2 regions of the Streptomyces sp. NPDC006435 genome follow, and region 1 is predicted to be linked to the other one. Evidence: predicted binding sites of a transcription regulator. Region 1 holds the regulator's gene; the other holds the start of a gene.
What was found. The regulator HrcA, encoded in region 1, represses chaperone genes, less so after heat shock. The targets are predictions, from matches to a motif close to TTNGCACTCNGNNNNNCNGAGTGCNAA.
Positions count from the first base shown of each region.

Region 2: a site for HrcA is predicted at 5,043-5,069, ahead of groL (chaperonin GroEL). Genes of this name have one in related genera too.

Region 1 is NZ_JBEXPY010000005.1:125,135-135,164, reverse strand. Features, by position in the region: gene hemW (radical SAM family heme chaperone HemW) at 1-545, shown strand, start outside; gene ABZZ04_RS08235 (DUF3097 domain-containing protein) at 622-1,458, opposite strand; gene ABZZ04_RS08230 (MBL fold metallo-hydrolase) at 1,484-2,206, opposite strand; gene hrcA (heat-inducible transcriptional repressor HrcA) at 2,407-3,423, shown strand; gene dnaJ (molecular chaperone DnaJ) at 3,424-4,560, shown strand; gene ABZZ04_RS08215 (nitronate monooxygenase) at 4,799-5,872, shown strand; gene ABZZ04_RS08210 (16S rRNA (uracil(1498)-N(3))-methyltransferase) at 5,869-6,615, shown strand; gene ABZZ04_RS08205 (hypothetical protein) at 6,884-7,366, shown strand; gene ABZZ04_RS08200 (S41 family peptidase) at 7,445-10,030, shown strand, end outside.
Region 2 is NZ_JBEXPY010000002.1:327,618-337,647, reverse strand. Features, by position in the region: gene ABZZ04_RS03780 (trehalose-6-phosphate synthase) at 1-1,277, opposite strand, end outside; gene ABZZ04_RS03775 (glucosyl-3-phosphoglycerate synthase) at 1,332-2,294, opposite strand; SAM riboswitch class I at 2,449-2,576, shown strand; gene thrC (threonine synthase) at 2,595-3,887, shown strand; gene ABZZ04_RS03765 (ubiquitin-like small modifier protein 1) at 3,919-4,197, shown strand; gene ABZZ04_RS03760 (cold-shock protein) at 4,643-4,849, shown strand; gene groL (chaperonin GroEL) at 5,231-6,853, shown strand; gene ABZZ04_RS03750 (nuclear transport factor 2 family protein) at 7,088-7,465, opposite strand; gene ABZZ04_RS03745 (hypothetical protein) at 7,546-8,787, opposite strand; gene ABZZ04_RS03740 (hypothetical protein) at 8,935-9,264, opposite strand; gene ABZZ04_RS03735 (ferredoxin) at 9,463-9,681, opposite strand; gene ABZZ04_RS03730 (cytochrome P450) at 9,687-10,030, opposite strand, start outside.

The DNA.
Region 1 (10,030 bases):
TCGAGGAGGGCACGCAGCTCGCCCGCCGCATCCGGCGCGGCGAGGTCCCCATGACCGACGACGACGTCCACGCCGACCGGTACCTGATCGCGGACGAGGCGATGGCCGCGGCCGGCTTCTCCTGGTACGAGGTGTCGAACTGGGCCCGCACGCCCGAGGGCCGGTGCCTGCACAACGAGCTGTACTGGCGCGGAGCCGACTGGTGGGGCGCCGGGCCCGGGGCGCACAGCCACGTCGGCGGGGTGCGCTGGTGGAACGTGAAGCACCCGGGGGCGTACGCGCAGGCCCTGGCCGAGGGGCGCTCGCCCGGGGCCGGGCGCGAGATCCTCTCCGCGGAGGACCGCCGGGTCGAGCGGATCCTGCTGGAGCTGCGGCTCGTGGACGGCTGCCCGCTGTCCCTGCTGGCCCCGGCGGGGCTGGCCGCCTCCCGGCGCGCCCTGGCGGACGGCCTCCTGGAGCCCGCCCCGTACGAGCGGGGGAGCGCGGTGCTCACGTTGCGGGGGCGGTTGCTGGCGGACGCGGTGGTGCGGGACCTGGTGGACTGAGGGGGCACGGGACGGGGGCCTGTTCCCCTGCCCGCCCCTTCCCGTGACCGGGGGGCTCCGCCCGGGCCCCCGCTCCTCAATCGCCGGAGAGGCCTGTCGGGGGCGCCGTCACGAAGTCGATCAGGTGCTCCACCGAGCCCAGCAGGGACGGCTCCAGGTCCCGGTACGAGCGGACCGCGGACAGGATGCGCTGCCAGGCGGCGCCGGTGTTCTCCGGCCAGCCGAGCGCGCGGCACACACCGGTCTTCCAGTCCTGGCCGCGCGGCACCACCGGCCAGGCCGGGATACCCACGGAGGACGGCTTCACCGCCTCCCACACGTCGATGTAGGGGTGCCCCACCACCAGGACGTCCGCGCCCGACACCTGCTCGGCGATCCGGGACTCCTTGGAGCCGGGCACCAGGTGGTCGACCAAGACGCCCAGCTTGGCGTCCGGGCCGGGGGAGAACTCGCGCACGACGGCCGGGAGGTCGTCGACGCCCTCCAGGTACTCGACGACCACGCCCTCGATCCGCAGGTCGTCGCCCCAGACCCGCTCGACCAGCTCCGCGTCGTGCCGGCCCTCCACGTAGATCCGGCCCGCCCGCGCGACCCGGGCACGGGCCCCCGGGACCGCGATCGAGCCCGAGGCCGTGCGCGCGGGGCGCGCCGGGGCGGCGGCCGAGGGGCGCACGAGCGTGACCACCTCGCCCTCCAGCAGGAAGCCGCGCGGCTCCATCGGGAACACCCGGTGCTTGCCGAACCGGTCCTCCAGGGTCACCGTCGGCCCCTGGGCCGTCCTCTCGCAGCGGATCACCGCGCCGCAGAAACCGGTCGAGACCTCCTCCACGACCAGATCGGGCTCGGCGGGGACCTCGGGAACGGGGGCGGACCTCTTCCACGGCGGGGTCAGGTCGGGCTGGTAGCTGCGCATCGGACGACGATAGGACGACCGCGGGTCACGACACGCCGAAGCGGTCGGCCAGTCGTCCGCGCTGTTCCCGTACGAACGCCGCGTCCACCACCGCCCCGTGCCCCGGTACGTACACGGCGTCCTCGCCGCCCAGCTCCAGCAGCCGGTCCAGGGCGGCCGGCCAGCGGGCCGGGTGCGCGTCCGAGCCCGCCTGCGGCTCGCCGGACTCCTCGACCAGGTCCCCGCAGAGCACGATCGCCGGGGAGCCGGGCACGACCGCCACCAGGTCGTGGCCGCTGTGCGCCGGGCCGACGTCGACCAGCAGCACCTCGCGCCCGCCGCCCAGGTCGAGCGTCCACTCCCCGCACACCTGGTGCCGCGGCACCACCAGCGCGTCGACGGCCTCCGTCGCGTCGTGCTCGGAGACCCCCTGACGCACCGCGGAGACGCGCAGGCCCTCCGCCTCGCGCCGCATCGCCTCCGCCGTGCCGGACGCCCCGTACACCTCGGCGCCGGAGAACGCGGCGGTGCCCAGCACATGATCGAAGTGGGGGTGGCTGAGTGCGATATGCGTCACCCTCCGGCCCAGCAGCGCCTGCGCCTGGGACCGGAGTTCCGCGCCCTCGCGGAGTGACGAACCGGTGTCGTACAGCAGCACTCCGTCCGCTCCGGCCACCAGCGCGACCGTCGCGTCCCAGCCGGGAAGGCGCCGCCTTCCCGCTCCGTGACCGAGTCGCTCCCAGCCGAACTCTTCCCAAGAGGCGTTCATGCCGCGACGCTATCGGCAACCACCTGCGAAAGTCTCGCGGTGGTGTGGCCGGTCGCCCTTGCTAGGCCCCCACTCGGCCGCCGTACACTGACCGGGGGATTGCTGGCACTCGCGATGACAGAGTGCCAGGGGGATTCCCGGGTAAAGACACCGGGAACACCCGGGGACCGACCGAGGAAACACAGCTGGAGGTGTGCGCGATGCTCAGCGAACGCAGACTCGAAGTGCTTCGTGCCATCGTCCAGGACTACGTCGGTACCGAGGAGCCCGTCGGCTCCAAGGCGCTCACCGAGCGGCACAAGCTGGGTGTCTCCCCGGCGACCGTCCGCAACGACATGGCGGTGCTGGAGGACGAGGGCTTCATCGCCCAGCCCCACACCAGCGCGGGGCGCATCCCGACGGACAAGGGCTACCGGCTCTTCGTCGACAGGCTCGCGGGGGTCAAGCCCCTCTCGTCGCCGGAGCGCCGTGCCATCCAGAACTTCCTCGACGGCGCGGTCGACCTCGACGACGTCGTGGGCCGCACCGTACGGCTGCTCGCGCAGCTGACCCGGCAGGTCGCCATCGTGCAGTACCCCTCGCTGACCCGGTCGACGGTGCGGCACGTGGAACTGCTCTCGCTGGCACCCGCCCGGCTGATGCTCGTGCTCATCACGGACACCGGCCGGGTGGAGCAGCGGATGATCGACTGCCCCGCTCCGTTCGGCGAGACCTCTCTCGCCGATCTGCGGGCCCGGCTCAACAGCCGTGTCGTGGGACGCCGTTTCACGGACGTCCCGCAGCTGGTGCAGGATCTGCCGGAATCCTTCGAGAGCGAGGACCGGGGAACCGTGTCCACCGTGCTCTCCACCCTGCTCGAAACCCTCGTCGAAGAGACGGAGGAGCGGCTGATGATCGGCGGCACCTCCAACCTCACCCGCTTCGGGCACGACTTCCCCGTGATGATCCGGCCGGTGCTGGAAGCACTGGAGGAACAGGTCGTGCTGCTGAAGCTGCTCGGCGAGGCCAAGGACTCGGGCATGACCGTACGTATCGGGCACGAGAACGCCCATGAAGGGCTCAACTCCACGTCCGTCGTCGCGGTCGGCTACGGTTCGGGCGACGAGGCAGTCGCCAAACTCGGCGTGGTCGGACCGACCCGCATGGACTACCCCGGAACGATGGGAGCGGTACGCGCAGTGGCACGTTACGTCGGACAGATCCTGGCGGAGTCGTAAGTGGCCACGGACTACTACGCCGTACTCGGCGTGCGCCGCGACGCATCTCAGGACGAGATCAAGAAGGCATTCCGCAGGCTCGCCCGCGAGCTGCACCCGGATGTCAACCCCGATCCGAAGACCCAGGAGCGGTTCAAGGAGATCAACGCCGCCTACGAGGTGCTCTCGGACCCGCAGAAGAAGCAGGTCTACGACCTCGGCGGCGACCCGCTGTCCGCCTCCGGCGGCGCGGGAGCGGGCGGATTCGGGCAGGGGGGCTTCGGCAACTTCTCCGACATCATGGACGCGTTCTTCGGCACGTCGCAGCAGCGCGGGCCCCGCTCGCGCACCCGGCGCGGCCAGGACGCGATGATCCGGCTGGAGATCGATCTCGCCGAGGCGGCGTTCGGCACCACCAAGGACATCCAGGTCGACACGGCCGTCGTCTGCACCACGTGCAGCGGCGAGGGCGCCGCGCCCGGCACCTCCGCGCAGACCTGTGACATGTGCCGCGGCCGCGGTGAGGTCTCCCAGGTCACCCGGTCGTTCCTCGGCCAGGTCATGACCTCGCGGCCCTGCCCGCAGTGCCAGGGCTTCGGCACGGTCGTGCCGACCCCGTGCCCGGAGTGCGCCGGTGACGGCCGCATCCGGTCCAGGCGCACGCTCACCGTGAAGATCCCCGCCGGTGTCGACAACGGCACCCGGATCCAGCTCGCGGGCGAGGGCGAGGTCGGCCCCGGCGGCGGCCCGGCCGGCGATCTGTACGTGGAGATCCACGAGTTGTCGCACGCGGTGTTCCAGCGCCGCGGCGACGACCTGCACTGCACGGTCACCATCCCCATGACGGCGGGCGCGCTCGGCACGAAGGTGCCGCTGGAGACGCTCGACGGCCTGGAGGAGGTCGACATCCGGCCCGGCACCCAGTCCGGCCAGTCGGTGCCGCTGCACGGCCGCGGCGTCACGCACCTGCGCGGCGGCGGGCGCGGCGACCTGATCGTGCACGTCGAGGTGATGACGCCGACGAAGCTGGACCCGGAGCAGGAGCGACTGCTGCGGGACCTGGCGAAGATGCGGGGCGAGGAGCGGCCCACCGGCCAGTTCCAGCCCGGTCAGCAGGGGCTGTTCTCCCGGCTGAAGGACGCCTTCAACGGACGCTGACGGCTCCCGACCCTCCGTCCGGACCGGGACGGGCCCGCTCGACGGGCCCGTCCCGCGTTCGTGTCCGGGGAGCGTACGTGGACGGGGCGGGGCGTGCCCGGGGAGCGTCCGGGGCCGTACCGCATTCGGCTCCGCAGGCGCCCGGGGCCGTCCCGCGCCGGGCTCCGCAGGCGTCCGCGGCCGGGGCGGGGCGCGGGCCGTGCACGACGGGCCGTGCCGGACATGGCACGATGCGGTCATGTCATCCGCGTTGACCGATCTCTGCCGGTATCCGATCGTGCAGGCCCCGATGGCGGGCGGTACGTCCTGTCCGCAGCTCGCCGCGGCCGTCGCCGAGGCGGGCGGGCTCGGCTTCCTCGCCGCCGGCTACAAGACGGCGGACGGCATGTACAACGAGATCAAACAGCTGCGCGGACTGACCGGCAAGGCCTTCGGCGTCAACCTCTTCATGCCGCAGCCGGGACTCGCCGACCCGAGCGCCGTCGAGGTGTACCGGCAGCAGCTCGCGGGCGAGACCACCTGGTACGAGACCCCGCTCGGCGATCCGGACTCCGACGGCGACGACGGCTACGAGGCCAAGCTCGCCATCCTCCTGGACGACCCGGTCCCGGCCGTCTCGTTCACCTTCGGCTGCCCCACGCGCGACACCCTCGACGCGTTCGCCGGGGTCGGCACGTACACCGTCGTGACGGTCACCACGCCCGAGGAGGCCCAGGCCGCCCAGTGGGCGGGTGCGGACGCGGTCTGCGTCCAGGGCGTCGAGGCGGGCGGCCACCAGTCCACCCACCACGACGACCCGCAGACCGACGGCACCGGGATCGGACTGCTCTCGCTGGTGGCCCAGGTCCGCGAGACCGTGCAGATACCGATCGTCGCCGCCGGCGGGCTGATGCGCGGCTCCCAGATCGCCGCCGTGCTCGCGGCGGGCGCCGAGGCGGCGCAGTTCGGCACGGCGTTCCTCATCTGCCCCGAATCCGGGGCGAGCCCGCTGCACAAACGGGCCCTGACCAACCCGCTGTTCGTACGGACCGCCATGACCCGGGCGTTCTCGGGCCGCCCGGCCCGCGGCCTGGTCAACCGCTTCATGCGCGAGCACGGACCGTACGCCCCCGCCGCCTACCCGCAGGTCCACCACCTGACCGCCGGGCTGCGCAAGGCGGCGGCCAAGGCGGGGGACGCCCAGGGCATGGCGCTGTGGGCGGGGCAGGGCCACCGGATGGCACGCGAGCTGCCGGCCGGCCGGCTGGTCAGGCTGCTCGCCGAAGAACTGGACGCCGCACGGACGGCAGTGAGCACAGGGAGTACGCAGTGACCGCACCGGTCTTCGTCGTCGAACAGGTCCCCGACGGGCCCGAGTTCGTACTGGAAGGGCCCGAGGGCAGGCACGCCGTGTCGGTGAAGCGGCTGCGCGCCGGTGAGGGCGTCGTCCTGACGGACGGGCGCGGGCACTGGGCCGAGGGTGTCGTCGGGGCCGCCGAGGGCAAGGACCGGCTCGTGGTCACCGGCCTCACCGGGGTCCGCGAGGAGGCCTGGCCCGCGCCCCGCATCACCGTCGTCCAGGCGCTGCCCAAGGGCGACCGGGGCGAGGTCGCCGTGGAGACGATGACGGAGACCGGCGTCGACGGGATCGTGCCCTGGCAGGCGTCGCGCTGCATCACCCAGTGGAAGGGCGAACGCGGCCTCAAGTCCCTGGCGAAATGGCGCAACACCGCCCGGGAGGCGGGCAAGCAGTCCCGCCGGGTGCGCTTCCCCGACGTGGCCGACGCGATGACGACCAAACAGGTCGCCGCGCTCCTGGCCGCGGCGGACTTCGCCGCCGTCCTGCACGAGGACCGGGACCACGACAGCGAGCCGCTGGCCACCGTCCCGCTGCCCGAGCACGGCGAGATCGTGCTGGTCGTCGGCCCCGAGGGCGGTGTGTCGCCGGACGAACTGGCGGTCTTCACCGGGGCGGGCGCCCGGACCTGCCGGCTCGGGACGAGCGTCCTGCGCACCTCGACCGCGGGCACGGCGGCGACGGCACTGCTGCTGGGGCGCACCGGCCGCTGGTCGTGAACCCGGCCCGCCCGGGGAGGGCCCGGGACGTCGGGGCATCGGGGCGTTGGACCGGGCCGTGGGGGAGCGCCGGGACCGGTGGGCGCGTGGCCCGATTCCGCGGCGCCACACCGTATGTGACGGCCGGTCCGTGCCCCGGCGCACGCGCCGGATGCGCCCCCGATTGTGGCCACAAGCCGTCTACCGTTCCAGGGGTGAACGGTGGGAAGCTGCCCGTATGGGGACAACAAGGGCATGGGGTCGGCGAGGGCCCCGACGTTTTCTGGCCGTGTCCGTGCTCGCGGGCGCGACGGTCGCGGGACTCGCCGCCTGCCAACCCGTCGACGGACTGAACTCCGCCTCCATCGCCGTGACCACCGACCGGGTCGGCACCAGCGCGCTGGAGCGCAACGGCGTCGACGTGCAGTGGCTGAGCTGCACGGCCGGGGTCGACCGGGGCCGTACCGGCGCCTCGCCGCCCGCCGCCTCCGCGCGCCGGACCGCGGAGGTCGACTGCACCGGCAAGACCGACGGCGGCAAGGACATCACGCTCACCGGCAGGGTGACCCAGGAGCTCGGCGGGCGGTGCGTGCGGGGGGACCTGAGCGCGAAGGAGGGCGGCCGGTCCGTCTTCCGGGCGGACGTGCTCGGCAACTGCGACGAGGCCCCGACGACCGGCGTGGTGAATCCGCCACCGCCGGCCGGCGGCAGCGGTCTCCGGCCGACGGTCACCGTGACCGTCACGGTGACCGAGGGGTTCCGCGGCAAGTAGGAACACCCGGTCCGCCGGCCCCGTCGGACTCCGGCCAACCCGGTTACACGGAGCACGCCCGCGGCCTAGGGTGATCGTGTGACACAGCCTGCCTACCTCCGATACCCCCATGTCCAGGGCGATCTGATCGCCTTCACCGCCGAGGACGACGTCTGGCTGGCGCCGCTGGACGGCGGCCGGGCCTGGCGCGCCAGTGCCGACAACCGGCCTGTCACCAACCCTCGGATATCGCCCGACGGGACACGGGTCGCGTGGACCTCCACCCGGGACGGGGCCCCCGAGGTGCACATCGCACCGGTCGACGGCGGCCCCTCCGCCCGGCTCACCCACTGGGGGGACGCCCAGACCTCCGTGCGCGGCTGGACGCCCGAGGGCGACGTACTGGTCATCACCACCCACGGGCAGGCGTCGCGCCGACGCAGCTGGGCCAGGGCGGTCCCGGCCGACGGCGGACCCGCGCGGACCCTGCCGTACGGCCCGGTCGGCTCGGTCGCGTACGGGCCGGGCGGGCGGGCCCTGCTCCTGTCGGCCACCATGGGCCGCGAGGCCGCCGCCTGGAAGCGCTACCGGGGCGGCACGGCGGGCAAGTTGTGGATCGAGGCGGAGGAACCGGCCGACGGCGCCGCGGAGTTCGTCCGGCTCCACGCCGACCTCGACGGGAACATCGAGGACCCGATGTGGATCGGCACGGGGGCCGGCGCGCGCATCGCCTTCCTCTCCGACCACGAGGGCGTCGGCGCCCTCTACTCCTCCCTCCCCGACGGCTCCGACCTGCGCCGCCACACCGGCGTCGAGGGCTTCTACGCCCGCCACGCGACCACCGACGGCACCCGCGTCTGCTACGCGTCGGCCGGTGAGCTGTGGCTCCTGGACGACCTCGACGGCGACGGGCCCCGCCGTCTCGACATCCGGCTCGGCGGCCAGCGCGCCGACCTCCAGCCGCACACCGTGCACGCCGCCGGGCACCTCGACTCCGCCTCCCCCGACCGCACGGGCCGGGGCAGCGCCGTCGCCACCCGCGGCGCCGTCCACTGGGTCACCCACCGCGGGGGCCCGGCCCGCGCGCTCGCCGCCGAACAGGGCGTACGGGCCAGACTGCCCCACACCTTCCAGGCCGACGGCGACCAGCACGTCGTCTGGGTCACGGACGCGGAGGGCGACGACGCCCTGGAATGCGCACCGGCCACCGGCACCGCACCGGGAACCGCCCCGCGCCGCCTCGCCGCGGGGCGTCTCGGCCGGGTCCTCGACCTCGTCGCGTCCCCGGACGGCAGCCGGTTCGCCGTCGCCGCGCACGACGGGCGGGTACTGATCGTCGAGCGGGAGAGCGGCGAGGTCCACGAGGTGGACCGCAGCGAGCACGGCGACGCCTCCGGCCTGGTCTTCTCGCCCGACTCCGCCTGGCTCGCCTGGTCGCACCCCGGCCCCGAACCGCTCCGGCAGCTCAAGCTCGCCCACCTCGCGGACCTGTCGGTCGCCGAGGCCACCCCGCTGCGCTTCCGGGACTTCTCGCCCGCGTTCACCGCCGACGGCAAGCACCTGGCGTTCCTCTCCGAGCGGTCCTTCGACCCGATCTACGACGCCCACGTCTTCGACCTGGCGTTCATCGGCAGCTGCCGCCCGCACCTGCTGACGCTCGCCGCCACCACGCCCTCCCCGTTCGGCCCGCAGCGGCACGGCCTGCCGACCGAGCGGGAGAAGGGCGGCGAGGGCGAGCAGGACAACCCGACCGCACTGCCCGTCACCCGGATCGACCTCGAAGGGCTCGCCGACCGGATCGTCCCGCTGCCCGTCGAGGCCGCCAGCTACTCCACGCTGCGCGCCGCGAAGGACGGGCTGCTGTGGCTGAACCACCCGGTGATCGGGGTGCTCGGCACGAGCGGCCCCACCCTCGACGCCCGGCGGCCCGAGACGGTCCTGGAGCGGTACGACCTGGAGAAGCTGCGCTGCGAGGAACTCGCCTCGGACGTGGGCGACTTCGCGGTCAGCGGTGACGGCAGACGGATCACCCTGCAGACCCGGGGCAAGCTGCGCGTCGTGCCGTCCGACAGCCGGGTCCCGGCCGACGACCACGACGGCGACGGCGTCACCGTCGACCTCTCCCGCATCCGGCGGATCCTCGAACCGGCCGCCGAATGGCGCCAGATGTACGACGAGGCCGGGCGCATCATGCGGGACAACTTCTGGCACCCCGACATGAACGGCGTCGACTGGGAAGGGGTCCTGGACCGCTACCGCCCGGTGCTGGAGCGGGTCGCCACCCACGACGACCTGATGGACCTGCTGTGGGAGGTGCAGGGGGAGCTCGGCACCTCGCACGCCTATGTGCGGCCGCCCGGCGGATGGCGCGACGATTCGGTCCGCCAGGGCCTGCTCGGCGCGGACATCTCCCGTACCGAGGAGGGCGCCTGGCGGATCGACCGGATCCTGCCGTCCGAGACCTCCGACCCGGCGGCCCGCTCGCCGCTCGCCGCACCCGGGGTCGCCGTGCGCGTCGGGGACACGATCCGCGCCGTCGACGGCCGGCCGGTCGACCCGGTGACCGGCCCCGGCCCGCTGCTCACCGGCTCGGCGGGCAAACCGGTCGAGCTGACCGTCTCGCCGGCCGACGGCGGCGAGACGCGCCACGTCGTCGTCGTACCGACCGACGACGAACAGGCGCTG
Region 2 (10,030 bases), on a different contig from region 1:
GTCGCGGAGACGTCGTACGGGTTCACCACCACCGCGTCGCCGCCCAGTTCCTCGTACGCCCCCGCCTCCCGCGACAGCACCAGCGCGCAGCCGTGGTCGGAGACCACCGGGATCTCCTTGGCGACCAGGTTCATGCCGTCGCGGATCGGGTTGACGAGTGCCACGTCGGCCAGCCGGTACGCGGCGAGCGAGCGGGCGAAGTCGTCCTTGACGTGCAGCACCACCGGAGTCCAGCCCGCCGTGCCGTACGCGGTGTTGATCTCGTCGGCGACCCGCCGTACCTCGTCCGTGTAGTCCCGGTACACCGCGAGGTCCTGCCGGGAGGGGTACGCGAACGCCACGTGGACCACCCGCTCGCGCCACTCGGGGCGGTCGTCGAGGAGCGCCCGGTAGGCGAGCAGGCCGCGCACGATGTTCTTGGAGAGCTCCGTCCGGTCCACCCGTACGATCGTCCTCCGGCCGGGGCCGGCCTGCTCGCGCAGTGCCGCCATCCGCTCGTCCACGTCCGCCTCGTGCGCGCGGCGACGCAGGAAGTCCGCGTCCGCGCCGAGGCCGTGCACCCCGACCTCGGTCCGGCCGGTGCCGCCCACGATCCGGGTGCAGCAGTCGACGAACGCGTCGGCCCAGCGCCGGGTCAGGAAGGCGGCCCGGTCCGCGCCCAGGATGCCGCGCAGCAACTGCTCGGCGATGTCGTCGGGCAGCAGCCGGAAGTAGTCGACGGGCGCCCACGGGGTGTGCGAGAAGTGCCCGATCCGCAGGTCGGGGCGGAGCGTGCGGAGCATGCCGGGCACCAGCGCCAGGTGGTAGTCCTGCACCAGCACCGCCGCGCCCGGCCCGGCCTCCTCGGCGAGCGCCTCGGCGAAGGCCCGGTTGTAGGTCTCGAACGAGGCCCACTGCTGCCGGAACCCCGCGTCGAAGACCGGCTCCAGCGGCGTCTGGTACAGCATGTGGTGGACGAACCAGAGCACCGAGTTCGCGATGCCGTTGTACGCGTCCGCGTGGACGTCCGCGTCGATGTCGAGCATCCGCACGCCCGGCTCGCCGACCCCGCGCCGGACCGCCTCCCGGTCCCCGTCGCCGAGCGCGGCGCACACCCACAGCTTGTCCTCGACGGCGCTCAGCCCGGAGACCAGGCCCCCGCCGCCCCGTCTCGCGTCGAGCGACCCGTCCGTTTCCAGGGTGTACGACACCGGGCCGCGGTTGGAGGCGACGAGAACCTGGGCGGAGGGCCGGGCAGGAGAACGGGCAGGGGACTGGGCTTCGTGGTCGGAGGCCATGTTGCGGAATCTAGCCCGATCACGAACCGCCCAAACGTGCGAAGTCGGGCCGGTTCAGGCCGCGCGGCGCGAAACGTACTCCTCGATCTCGCGCATCGGGGGCCGCTCCTCGGTGTCCACGGCGTGGGTGCGCGGCACGAAGCCGTCCGGGCCCCGCTCGAACTGGGTGAGCGCGGGGCGCACCAAGTGGCCCCGTGACAGGCGCAGTTGAGCGGTCCGGTAGATCGCTGCCGCCATCCGGCCCAGCGCCTGCCCGTCCTGGTGCCGGTGCCTGCGCACTCCCACGTCCACCTGGGCCAGCGCGTCCAGCCCCACCGTGTGCAGCGCGTCGACCAGCAGCCCCAGCTCCACCCCGTAGCCGACGGGGAACGGCAGCTGTTCGAGCAGGGAGCGGCGCACGGCGTACTCGCCGCCCAGCGGCTGGACGAAACCGGCCAGCTGCGGCCAGTGCAGATTCAGCAGCGGGCGGGCCACCAGCTCGGTCACCCGGCCGCCCTGGGCCGCCGCCCCGCCGGTGCCGTCCCCGAAGGGGCGGTCGTACATCGCCTTCACGAACTGCACGTCCGGGTCGGTCAGCAGCGGGCCGACGATGCCGGAGACGAAGTCGGCCGAGAAGTCCTTCAGGTCGGCGTCGACGAAGCAGACGATGTCGCCGCCGGTGACCAGGAGGGACCGCCACAGCACCTCGCCCTTGCCGGGCACGGCGGGTATCCGGGGGAGTATCGAGTCGCGGTGCACCACCCGGGCGCCGGCCTCCCGGGCCACCCGGGAGGTGGCGTCCGTGGAACCGGAGTCGATCACCACGAGCTCGTCCACCAGATGGACCTTCTCCATCAGCTCGCGCCGGATCGTCGTGACGATGTCGCCGACCGTCGCCTCCTCGTCGAGCGCGGGCAGCACCACGCTCACGCTCCCGCGGCGCGGGTCCGCGGCCTTGGCGGCCAGCAGACGCTCCAACGGACGGTCGGCGGCCGACCAGGAACGCCCGGCCAGCCAGCGTTCGACCTCTTCCAGCACGGTCGATACTCCCTGTTATGTGATCCATCTCGCGGTTCGGACTGCTGTCTCGACAGCCTGGTGCTTCGGTTACAGTCTTGAACAACGCGGATGACCGTCGCATGTCGGGGTCCATCTGCCAATAAACGCCCGGATCGAAGATCCGGTGCCAAAGAGCTCATCCAGAGGGACTGAGGGAACGGCCCGTTGAAGTCCCGGCAACCCTCCTGCCGGCCGCGAGGACACGGTGGGGAAGGTGCCAATTCCGTCTTGTGGCGAAGTGCGTCACAAGGAAGATGAGGAGAAAGGGCCTCCGCCATCATGGCTGTGCAGACTGTTGCAGCGAACACCGAATCCTCCGTCGACCTCGGCCCCGCCGCGGCGCTTTCCTGCCGCGAGTGCGGCGAGCGCTTCGACCTCGGCCCCATCTTCGCCTGCGCCTCCTGTTTCGGGCCGCTCGAAGTGGCGTACGACCTGCCGAGCGGTTCCCCCGACGAGCTGAGGAAGCGCATCGAGGCGGGCCCGAACAACATCTGGCGCTACGCGCCGCTGCTGCCGGTCCCCGCGGACGTCGCGGACAAGCCCAACATCAACCCCGGCTTCACCAAGCTGGTCAAGGCCGACAACCTCGCCCGCGAGCTGGGCGTCACCGGCGGCCTGTACGTCAAGGACGACTCCGGCAACCCGACGCACTCCTTCAAGGACCGGGTCGTCGCGATCGCCGTCGAGGCCGCCCGCGCCTTCGGCTTCACCACCCTGTCCTGCTCCTCCACCGGCAACCTCGCCGGTGCGGTGGGCGCCGCCGCCGCCCGCGCGGGCTTCCGCTCCTGCGTGTTCATCCCGCACGACCTGGAGCAGGGCAAGGTCGTCATGGCCGCGGTGTACGGCGGTGAGCTGGTCGGCATCGAGGGCAACTACGACGACGTCAACCGCTTCTGCTCGGAGCTCATCGGCGACCCGCTCGGCGAGGGCTGGGGCTTCGTCAACGTCAACCTCCGCCCGTACTACGGCGAGGGCTCCAAGACCCTGGCGTACGAGATCTGCGAGCAGCTCGGCTGGCGGCTGCCCGACCAGATCGTCATCCCGATCGCGTCCGGCTCCCAGCTCACGAAGATCGACAAGGGGTTGCGCGAGCTGATCAAGCTGGGCCTGGTCGAGGACAAGCCGTACAAGATCTTCGGCGCCCAGGCCGAGGGCTGCTCCCCGGTCTCCGCCGCCTTCAAGGCCGGTCACGACGTCGTGCGGCCGCAGAAGCCGAACACCATCGCCAAGTCCCTCGCCATCGGCAACCCGGCCGACGGCCCGTACGTCCTGGACATCGCCCGTCGCACCGGTGGCGCGGTGGAGGACGTGGACGACGAGCAGGTGGTCGACGCCATCAAGCTGCTGGCCCGCACCGAGGGGATCTTCGCGGAGACGGCGGGCGGGGTGACGGTCGGCGTGACGAAGAAGCTCATCGAGGCCGGTGTCATCGACCCGACGCTGACCACCGTCGTCCTCAACACGGGCGACGGCCTCAAGACCCTCGACGCGGTGGCCGCCACCTCGCAGGCGACCGCGACGATCCGCCCCAGCCTGGACGCGTTCCGCGCCGCGGGCCTCGCCACCAGCTGACCACCCGAGACTTCAGGAAGGGCACCCGATCATGAGCGTGAACGTCCGCATCCCCACCATTCTCCGCACCTACACGGGCGGCCGGGCCGAGGTCCCGGCGGAGGGCGCGACCCTCTCCCAGGTCATCGAGTCCCTGGAGAAGGACCACCCGGGCATCGCCGCCCGCGTCCTGGACGACCAGGGCAAGCTGCGCCGCTTCGTGAACGTCTACGTCAACGACGACGACGTGCGCTTCGAGAGCGGTCTGGAGACGGCCACGCCGGACGGCGCCGGCATCTCGATCATCCCGGCCGTCGCGGGCGGCTGCTGACGGCTCGTCGGGCCGCACGCCGAATCACCCGAACGGAATTGCCCTCTCCGGTTTCAAACCTCTCCGGGTTTGAAACGGAGGGGGCAATTCTGCATGGTTGAGCGCGGTAGAGTGTGGGAAGTCCCCCCAGCTGCCCGTACCGCCCGCATATGAGAATGCGCCGCGTCGCGACAAGATGCAGCCAAAGTGCTCGAACTCCTTGCGCCATAAGTCACCTTTGTCTGGCCCGACTTGCCCTGGAATCTCATGAATTCCGCATATTCGGGCGTTCGGCGCTGTCGAGAATTCTCGTCCGATTGACCTGTTGCAGAGGGCAGTTGGGCAGATACATTCAGCCGCGGTCGACGCGTTCCGGCGCACGCACCCTCTCCTGTCGGAGGGTGGGTTCTGACCCGGGACCGCGAAGTGCGGCCCCGCGCAAGGGCCAGTAATAGGGGAGTTAGGCATGGCTCAGGGCACCGTCAAGTGGTTCAACGCGGAGAAGGGGTACGGCTTCATCGCGGTCGACGGTGGTGCGGATGTTTTCGTCCACTACAGCGCGATCCAGATGGACGGGTACCGCACCCTCGAAGAGGGTCAGCGAGTTGAGTTCGAGATCTCGCAGGGCCAGAAGGGGCCCCAGGCGGACATGGTCAAGCTCGCCGTCGGCTGAGTACGGCGCGGTCGGCCAACGACACCACTCACGCACGGAGGTCCGTACCCCCCAGGGGTACGGACCTCCGCGCGTTCCGGCGTGCCGCCCCGGCGCCGTCCCGGGGTGGCTGACGTCGTCCGCGACCGGAGAGGGGCGCTTGCGCCCTCCCGTCACCCGACCGCCACCCCTCGTCGAGCCTTCTCCGAAGGCGCTTGCACTCTCCAGGGGCGAGTGCTAATTATTGGCGTTAGCACTCTCCAGGTGAGAGTGACAGAACTTGGATCGGGCCGGTGAGGCCCGCAGGCCGGCGGGGCAAGGAACCACCGGTCACGCAGGCCGTCCGTCGCGGGCGCCTCCCGGTCCGGAGAAATCCACCCCTGTCCGGGAGGACCACTTCACATGGCCAAGATCATCGCGTTCGACGAGGAGGCCCGGCGCGGTCTCGAGCGCGGCATGAACCAGCTCGCCGACGCCGTCAAGGTCACCCTTGGCCCCAAGGGTCGCAACGTCGTCCTTGAGAAGAAGTGGGGCGCCCCCACGATCACCAACGATGGTGTTTCCATCGCCAAGGAGATCGAGCTGGAGGACCCGTACGAGAAGATCGGTGCGGAGCTGGTCAAGGAGGTCGCCAAGAAGACGGACGACGTCGCCGGCGACGGTACGACCACCGCCACCGTTCTGGCCCAGGCGCTCGTCCGCGAGGGTCTGCGCAACGTCGCCGCGGGTGCCAACCCGATGGCCCTCAAGCGGGGTATCGAGAAGGCCGTCGAGGCCGTCTCCGCCGCCCTCCTGGAGCAGGCGAAGGATGTCGAGACCAAGGAGCAGATCGCTTCCACGGCCTCCATCTCCGCCGCCGACACCCAGATCGGCGAGCTCATCGCCGAGGCCATGGACAAGGTCGGCAAGGAAGGCGTCATCACCGTCGAGGAGTCCCAGACCTTCGGTCTGGAGCTTGAGCTCACCGAGGGCATGCGCTTCGACAAGGGCTACATCTCGGCGTACTTCGCCACCGACATGGAGCGCATGGAGTCGTCCCTCGACGACCCGTACATCCTGATCGTGAACTCCAAGGTCAGCAACGTGAAGGACCTCCTTCCGCTGCTGGAGAAGGTCATGCAGTCCGGCAAGCCGCTGCTGATCATCGCCGAGGACGTCGAGGGCGAGGCCCTGTCGACCCTGGTCGTCAACAAGATCCGTGGCACCTTCAAGTCCGTCGCCGTCAAGGCCCCGGGCTTCGGTGACCGCCGCAAGGCCATGCTCGGCGACATCGCCATCCTCACCGGTGGCACCGTCATCTCCGAGGAGGTCGGCCTCAAGCTGGAGAACGCCGGTCTCGACCTGCTCGGCCGCGCCCGCAAGGTCGTCATCACCAAGGACGAGACGACGATCGTCGACGGTGCCGGTGACAGCGACCAGGTCCAGGGCCGCGTCAACCAGATCCGCGCCGAGATCGAGAACAGCGACTCGGACTACGACCGCGAGAAGCTCCAGGAGCGCCTCGCGAAGCTGGCCGGCGGCGTGGCCGTCATCAAGGCCGGTGCCGCGACCGAGGTCGAGCTCAAGGAGCGCAAGCACCGCATCGAGGACGCGGTGCGCAACGCCAAGGCCGCCGTCGAGGAGGGCATCGTCGCCGGTGGTGGCGTGGCTCTGCTCCAGGCCTCGGCCGTCTTCGAGAAGCTGGAGCTCTCGGGTGACGAGGCGACCGGCGCCAACGCCGTGAAGCTGGCCCTGGAGGCCCCGCTGAAGCAGATCGCCGTCAACGGTGGTCTCGAGGGCGGCGTCGTCGTCGAGAAGGTGCGCAACCTGGCCGTCGGCCACGGTCTGAACGCCGCGACCGGCGAGTACGTCGACATGATCGCCGAGGGCATCCTCGACCCGGCGAAGGTCACGCGCTCCGCCCTGCAGAACGCCGCGTCCATCGCCGCGCTGTTCCTCACCACCGAGGCCGTCATCGCCGACAAGCCGGAGAAGGCCGCCGCGGCCGCCCCGGGCGGCATGCCGGGCGGTGACATGGACTTCTGATCCTGACGGATCGGCAGTTCCCGCACAGCTGTGCCGCGTAGGCCCCCGGACCATCTGGTCCGGGGGCCTACGCCGTTCCCGGTCTCCCGGTGCTTTTGCCCGCGGCGCCCGCCCGCTCGAAGAGCCGTCCGCCCGCTGCGGGAGCCGGTCGAGCAGCCAGGTGGAGAGCTCCTCCGTGACCAGGGCGTGGCCCTCTTCGCAGGAGGCGAGCCTGAACTCGTCCGGTCCGCCGGCTCAGGAGGCGGACGGCTCGATCTCCCCCGCGAAGACGATGATCTGGTCGATGAGACTCCGTCGCAGATGGACGACGTCCGTTCCCGCCAGGCGGGGGCCTCCATCGGGCGTGGTGAAGACCCACTGGTACCGGGCCCATTCGTCAGGCATGTCCACCGCTGAGCAGCGCACCATCGTGCCGGTCCCCGCCGGGTGACGCCGGATGTCCAGCACGAACCGCTCGACCTCCGCGATTCCTTCGCTGCGACCCAACGGTCCCCAGAAGACCACGTCCGAGGTCAGGGCCTGGGAGAGCAGGGAGGTCACATAGCTGTCGTCCGAGGCGTTGAACGCGGAGATGAACATGTCGATCGCGGAGCGTGCGGTCTCTTCATGCATGCCCCAGTAATACCAGCCGTTTCGCGTGCACTCGTCCCACGAGCCGCCTTCCGGTCACGGTGAACCATCCCGCCCGCCCGCTACGGGAGCCGGTCGAGCAGCCAGGTGGAGAGCTCCTCCGTGACCAGGGCGTGGCCCTCGTTGCGGGAGGCGAGCCTGAACTCGTCCAGCCCGCTGGTCTCGTACGGGAGCCGGGAGATGTCCGTGTACAGCTCCTCGTCCGTGTCCAGGTCGCCGATGTCCACCGCGCTGACGGACGGCACGAAGCAGTGCGAGCGGATGCGCACGTCGGTCTTGAGGCCGAGCGGGGCGGCGAGCGCGTTGAGCCCGTCGGCGAGGATGCCGAACCCCTCCAGCGAGCCGCCGGGCGCGCCGTCGATGGACGGCAGTCCCGCCGTACGGACCTCGTGGGTCCGCTCCGTCACCACCCGCAGGCTCGCGGCGAGTTCGCCGTCGCCGGGGGACTGGGTGTAGAGCCTGGTGCCCGCGATCGACGATCCCCTGCCCTCCAGGGCCAGTTCGCCCGCGCGCACATCGGTGCCGATGCCGTCGGCCGCCCCGTTGGCGACCCCGATCAGCCGCGGTCTGCGCGGCCATTCGCCGATCGCCCGCATCTCGGCGAGGAACGCGGTGCGCTCCGCGCTCCGCTCCGGTGCGCCGTCCCACTCCCCGATGTGCCGCCACAGCAGCTGACGGGCGGCCGGGCTGTTGATCTGGTCGGAGAACCGGCTGTCGAGGCCCTTGATGTAGTGCGCGAACGCCTGGAGCGCGAGCGGGATCCAGGCGCCGCGGTGCGGGCTGTCGTACGAGAAGTACAGCCCCGTCCGGTGCTCGACGTCCCGGCTCTCCATCGAGGCCAGTGCGTGCCGGGTGACCAGACCGCCCGTGCCGAAACCGCCGACGGCCAGCGGGGTGCGGCCCTGCTGTTCCGCGGCGGTGCGCAGGATCGCGGCCTGCGCGGTCGCGGAGTTGTCCGGAATCGACGCGCCGCGTTCGCGGAAGCCGAGGAGGACGACGTCCCGGCTGCGGCGGCGCAGCTCGCTGATGAGCGGATAGTCGCCGAACTCCATGGTCTCCCAGGCGGACACCAGCTCGCTGGGGCCCGTGCCGAAGCCGTCGGCGACGATCACGGGCCGTACGAGTGCCTTGTTGCCCTCGCCGAGGTAGACCCGGGCGGAACCGCCCGGCAGATCCCACACGGCACTGGGCCGCAGGGGGAGCGAGCTGTGCGGTTCGGCGTCGATGCGGGGGCCGGGGACCAGGGCGATGGGGGGCCTGTTCTGGAGCCCCGAGGCGATCTGCTCGTGGGACGGTTCGGGCATGAGTGGTTCCCCTTTGGGCTGGTTCGTCACAACACGTGCAAAGCGGAGCACGGAGTGCGGCGATCCGGTCGGGGAAGCGGTTCAAACCACCCCCAGGTGGGAGCCGGTTTGAGCCAGGGGGAGTGAGGCGTCGCCGGGGGCGGGGTGTCAGACGAAGGGCAGCGGGCCGGGCAGCAGCCAGGTCGCCGAGGCCGCCCCGCCGACGCAGACCATCGCCCAGCCCGCCCCGGGCCGTCCGGAAAGGCTCCGGGCCGCGTGCCCGGCCTCGGAGGCGAGGATCACCCCGAACATGAGCGCCAGGGACAGGTCGCCCCAGGTGATGCCGGGCCGGCCGATGACGAGCCATCCCGCCGCGCACGCTCCCAGCCCGGCGGCCAGGTGGGGCCATTCCACGGCCCTGGCGGGGGCGGACGGTGTGCGCTTGCGGTGCGTCAGGATCAGCGCGATCTCCGCGAGGGCCGCCGCTATGGCAATCAATCGTGCTCCATGCCGGAAGGAACGTGCGGGCCTTCCGGCAGCCGCAAGCGATCGTTTGGTGCCGTCATGGAAGCACGGATTGTGCGATATCGGCTAATTCTTGGCTTGGGGTGATCTGTGGAGGTATTGGCTGGTGCGGCGGACGTGCCGGAAGGGGGGCGGGGTGGTCCGTTCCGTTCCGGCACGTCCGGTGGCGGCTCAGTCGCGGCGGGGGCCGATGACGGTGTCGCCCTCGTGCACGGTGATCGCCAGGGCCGGGCAGATGTCGGAGGCGTCCAGGACCCGTTCGTCCGGCTCGATCCCGTCGGTCCGCGCCCGCGCGCGCTCGTCGTCCAGGGCGAACACCTCGGGGACGGTCCCCGCGCACATGCCCGACCCCTGGCACAGCTCCCGGTCGACGCGTACGTTCCAGCTCATCGCGGTCACCACCCGACGGGCATGACGCGCGGCCCGCGCACCAGCATCTCGGACTTCCACGTCACGTCGGCGGCCACGTGCAGGCCGGGGAAGCGGGTGATGAGCGCGGACAGCGCCTCCTGGAGTTCCAGCCGGGCCAGCGGGGCGCCCAGGCAGTGGTGGACGCCGTGGCCGAAGCCGAGGTGCTGGTTGCCCTCGCGGGCGATGTCGAGCACGCCCGGGGCCGTGAACCGCAGCGCGTCGCGGTTGGCCGCGCCGACGGCGACCAGGACGGGGCTCCCGGCGCGGACGAGCGTCCCGCCGACCTCGATGTCCTCGGTGGCGTAACGGGGCTGGCCGGCACCGCTGC